Regions from separate parts of the Effusibacillus sp. SKA8 genome, predicted to be linked through region 1. Evidence: riboswitches for the same ligand, from Rfam matches in the RefSeq annotation. Region 1 holds a riboswitch; the other holds the start of a gene.
The links. Region 1 has a riboswitch for cyclic di-GMP ahead of AC4ED1_RS06745 (MGDG synthase family glycosyltransferase). Riboswitches for the same ligand answer to the same signal wherever they lie in the genome.
Positions count from the first base shown of each region.

Region 1 (2,202 bases):
CCAGGTTTTGCACGAGCAGACCGCGGCAACCGTGGAGCGAGATTCCTGGCAGGACCTGCTGACCCAGCGCGAGATGGAAATCCTGCGTTTGATGGCGGAAGGAAAAAGCAACCGCACCATCGGCGAAACGCTGTTCATATCGGAGAAAACCGTCAAAAATCATGTTTCATCCATTCTCGGCAAACTCGGAGTGGACGACCGCACACAGGCGGTGATCACGGCTGCCAGACGCGGTTGGGTAAGGCTCTGAACGAACGCCTGTCGCAAGGCGAGCATATATTGACACCACAAAGGGAGGTGTCAGTTATGCTCGCCCTTTTCGTTTGGGCGTTGGCGACCTATGGCTTTGTCGTCGGGCTGTTGAGGTTGATCCGGTATCTCCGCGCAAGCGTTTCGTCCAACCGCCGCATCACATTGGTGCTGATCGTGTGCGACGGAGAATTTTATATTGAGGGAATCGTCAGAGTCATCGCATATAAAGCGTTCTTGCACAGAAAAGACATGCGAATTGTGGTGGTGGACACCGGTTCCCGGGATGCGACCCAAAAAATTGTCAACCGCATGCAGGAGCGGGACGGCAGAGTCCGACTGATTGAAACGGGCGAAGATTTTGATGCGGAACTGCTTAAAAATATCTGGCAAGAGGCCGGATTGGATAGTTCTTTTGCACTATTTGATCTGCGCGGATGGAAAAATCCGATAAAAATTATCCCCGGGTTGACGAGAGTTGTCGAATAGGCGAAAAATTTCCCGAAAAATAGTCCTACGGCCCTATGTACGATCCAGTCGAATCATGTAAAATAAAAGCAAGGAATGAGTCAATCATCAAGGGCAAACCTGGTCGAAAGACAGGGACGCAAAGCCATGGGTCTAAGGCTGGAAACAGTTAGGACAGCCAGGCTGCTGATTGTTCCGGTGCATTGCTCAATTCCACAAAAGGTTTCCTCATTGACCCTTTTGGAATCCCCCTACCCCCACAAAACCAAGAGGTTCTTCTCCCCGGAAGGGCCTCTTGGTTTTTTCTGCGACGGATCCATTCCCATACACCTTATGTTGTGCATTCTTTATGAGGGTTTCATGAAACCTTTATGAATTCTTAAAACTTTGTTGATACGTTAAAACTGCAAATGAGAAGGAGGTGTGCGCTTGCCGCATATCGTTTTGCTGTCCGAGGCGATCGGAGCGGGCCACGAACGGGCCGCTTCCGCGATTGAAGAGGCGCTTTTGTCCCGGTACTGGGATGTGCGCGTGACCAGGCTCAATTTGCTTGATACCTTCCGGCCGCTGACCGCGAAAGTGACGCGGGCGTTGTATTTGGAGACCTTGGCCCGCCGTCCCCGTTTATGGGGGAAATGGTACGAATGGCAGAGGGAAAAGGAGATGAACGGCATCAGCCGGTCGATTGTGCACGGGATCCTGCAAAAGGATGTGGGAGCTTGGCTGCGGCGGCTGACCCCGGATGCTGTCGTATGCACGCATCCTTTGCCCGCTTGTCTGATCGGAGAGATGAAGCGCAAAGGGCTGCGCGTGCCGCTGTGCACGGTTTTGACCGATTTTGACATGCACGGGTATTGGGCGCATCCCGAGGTCGATCTTTATTGCGTTCCGGTGAATGAGACAGCCAGTGAGCTCCGCAAGCGGCTGCATGGGGATTCGGAGATCCGCGTAACGGGCATCCCCATCTCGCGGGCTTTCGCGTATGAGCTGGCGGAAGCCGTTGCAAACCCGTCGCCAAACAAACGCGTATTGGTTATGGGCGGCGGATTGGGGATCGGTGTTCCGCAAACCGTTCGGCAAATTGTCGAGTCTGGGCACGACAATTTGATCGACTGTGAAATCACTGTCGTTTGCGGTTATAACCAGCCTTTACGGAGAGAGCTGCATTCCCGGTACCACGGCCGGCAAAACCTTAAAGTCTTCGGGTATATCCGCGAGATTCCCCGCTTGATGGCCGTAAGCGACCTGCTGGTGACCAAACCGGGCGGCTTGACGATAGCGGAAGCGCTTGCCATGAAACTTCCGATGGTGTTGTACACACCGATTTACGGGCAGGAGTGGAGAAACGGCCAATTGATGTCGGAGTTGGGAGTCGCTGTCACGGTCCGCACTGCAAGAGAGGCTGCCGATGCGGTGCGCGGTTTGTTGGAAAGCGGTTCTGACAGGGAAAACATGATCAGGCGCATGGAGACGATCAGACGTCCG
Region 1 covers NZ_JBZCSF010000006.1:51,394-53,595, reverse strand. The annotation lists gene AC4ED1_RS06755 (response regulator) at 1-250, shown strand, start outside; gene AC4ED1_RS06750 (glycosyltransferase) at 307-738, shown strand; cyclic di-GMP riboswitch class I at 821-908, shown strand; gene AC4ED1_RS06745 (MGDG synthase family glycosyltransferase) at 1,147-2,202, shown strand, end outside.

Region 2 (2,202 bases), on a different contig from region 1:
GAAAAACAATGGAGCCCTTTGGTCAAGGGATTCAGGCGGTTTGTGTTTCAGAGATTGTTCCCGTATCCGGGACGTTTAAAAGCGGTTGGCGGACTGATCTGGCTGTATCAAAAATCGGGATTGCGGAAGGCGGCCCGCGCTTTGCGGATCACGCGGAAATTGCCGTTTCATCTGGGCGAGTTTGAGCGGGCTTTGCCCGATGTCCCGCCGCCCGTTTCCTATCTGGGGAAAAGGCCGCTTTTGCAGCCGGCGGGACGCCCGAAAGCGAAAGTGGCCTTTTTTGCCGGTTGTGTGATGGATTCCCTGTTTTTCGACACCAACCGAAAAAGTATCGAACTGCTGGCTGCCGCCGGTTGCCAGATCGTCATTCCAAAAATGCAAACCTGTTGCGGCGCGTTGCATGCGCATGCGGGAGAGGTGGAACTGGCGAAAGAATTGGTAAAACGGAACATCGAAGCGTTTGCAGCGAGCGGAGCGGATTGGTATGTAAACAATGCGGGCGGTTGCGGGGCGATGTTGGCGGAATACGGTCATTTGCTGGCCGACGATCCGGAATGGGCGGAACGCGCGAAACGGTTTGCCCGGAAGAGCCGGGATATCAGCGTGATCTTGGCGGACCTGGGCCCCCTTCCGTTTCGCAAGGAGCTGCCGTACCTGATTACGTATCAGGATTCCTGCCATCTTCGCAATGTGCAAAAAGTGTCCGCCCAGCCGCGGGAACTCTTGCGCTCCATTCCGGGGGTCCGGTATGTGGAGTTGCCTGTGGCGGACGAATGCTGCGGTTCCGCCGGCATCTACAGTCTGGTCGAATACGATGCTTCCATGAAAGTGCTGGACCGGAAAATGGAGTTTGTCAAAGCCTCCGATGCCGCGATTGTGGTTACTTCCAATCCGGGATGTCTGCTGCAGATGCGCATGGGCATTCAGCGGGCGGGACTGGAGAACCGGATGAAAGCGGTGCATCTCATTGAACTGCTGCACGAAGCTTGCGGGCTGTGACCGAATCCTGAGAAGCCGATTGGCGCTGAGAAGTTGACAAATGAGAAGTTGACAAAAATGTTTTGCCCGCATAATAATTTAAGTGAAACCTGAACAATGACTAATTGGAAGCGATGAAAACTGTCCGGAATTGGGCGCTTGGACAGTTGGGAGCGAGTAGCGCAACCGGCCAATATCTCTTATGGATATTGGTCGTTTTTTGTCTTGCGGAACATCAAATTTTATTATAAATGGCCGCGAAATGCTGGCGAAGGCAATCAGGAGTTAAGGGTATGCTCTCTCACGTAATTTATTTTTTTGACAACTACGGTCATTTTTATCTGGTCATTCAACTCACGATTGTTTTTCTCTTGTATGTCTTGACTCGTTTGAAGGTCATCAGCTGCCATGCATTGATGTCTTATACGGCCCTGTTGGAAACCCTATACATGGTATGGCGTGTTTTGTTTACTCTTGTGTTTGATGGGCTTATCAACCTGTTTTTTTCCTTGTTGCTTTTCTTTTGGGAATTTGTGGGCTACTTTCAACAGTTGATTTTTTACATCACCATGTGGAATCCTCTCAATCGGAAGACTCCTGAATTAGACGGATATACTCCGACCGTGGATATATTTGTCCCTACATATAACGAATCGATCGACATTCTAAAAAGAACGCTTGTTGCTTGCACCTATATGGATTACCCCAAAGAGAAACTCAAAATTTATGTACTTGATGATGGGGGTCGTAAAGAAGTCAAACAGCTTGCGTCGGATCTTGGGATTATCTATATCGCTCGTCCTGAACACAAACACGCAAAAGCAGGAAATCTAAACTACGCTCTAGCCCAATCTTCCGGTGAATTGGTTGCGACAATTGATGCTGATATGGTTCCGAAATCCAATTTCTTGCAGGAAACGGTCGGTTTTTTTCGTAAGAGGAAAATGGGTTTTGTTCAGGCTCCACAAGCATTTTTTAATCCGGACCCTTTCCAGCACAATTTGTCATCTTCCGGGCAAATCCCCAACGAACAGGATTTTTTCATGCTTGAAATGCAAGCGGGCAAAGATCGTTTTAATGCAACTATGTATGTGGGCAGCAACACTGTTTTTTCCCGTCAGGCGCTAGAATCCATTGGGGGATTTGCTACCGGGTGCATCACGGAAGATGTCGCTACGGGCATGTTACTGCAAGCCAAAGGATATCGTTCTGCTTTTGTAAAAA
Region 2 covers NZ_JBZCSF010000007.1:61,138-63,339, reverse strand. The annotation lists gene AC4ED1_RS07645 ((Fe-S)-binding protein) at 1-999, shown strand, start outside; cyclic di-GMP riboswitch class II at 1,097-1,179, shown strand; gene AC4ED1_RS07640 (glycosyltransferase) at 1,272-2,202, shown strand, end outside.
Region 2: it holds a riboswitch for cyclic di-GMP, as region 1 does, so the genes downstream of both, AC4ED1_RS07640 (glycosyltransferase) here and AC4ED1_RS06745 (MGDG synthase family glycosyltransferase) in region 1, are expected to answer to the same signal.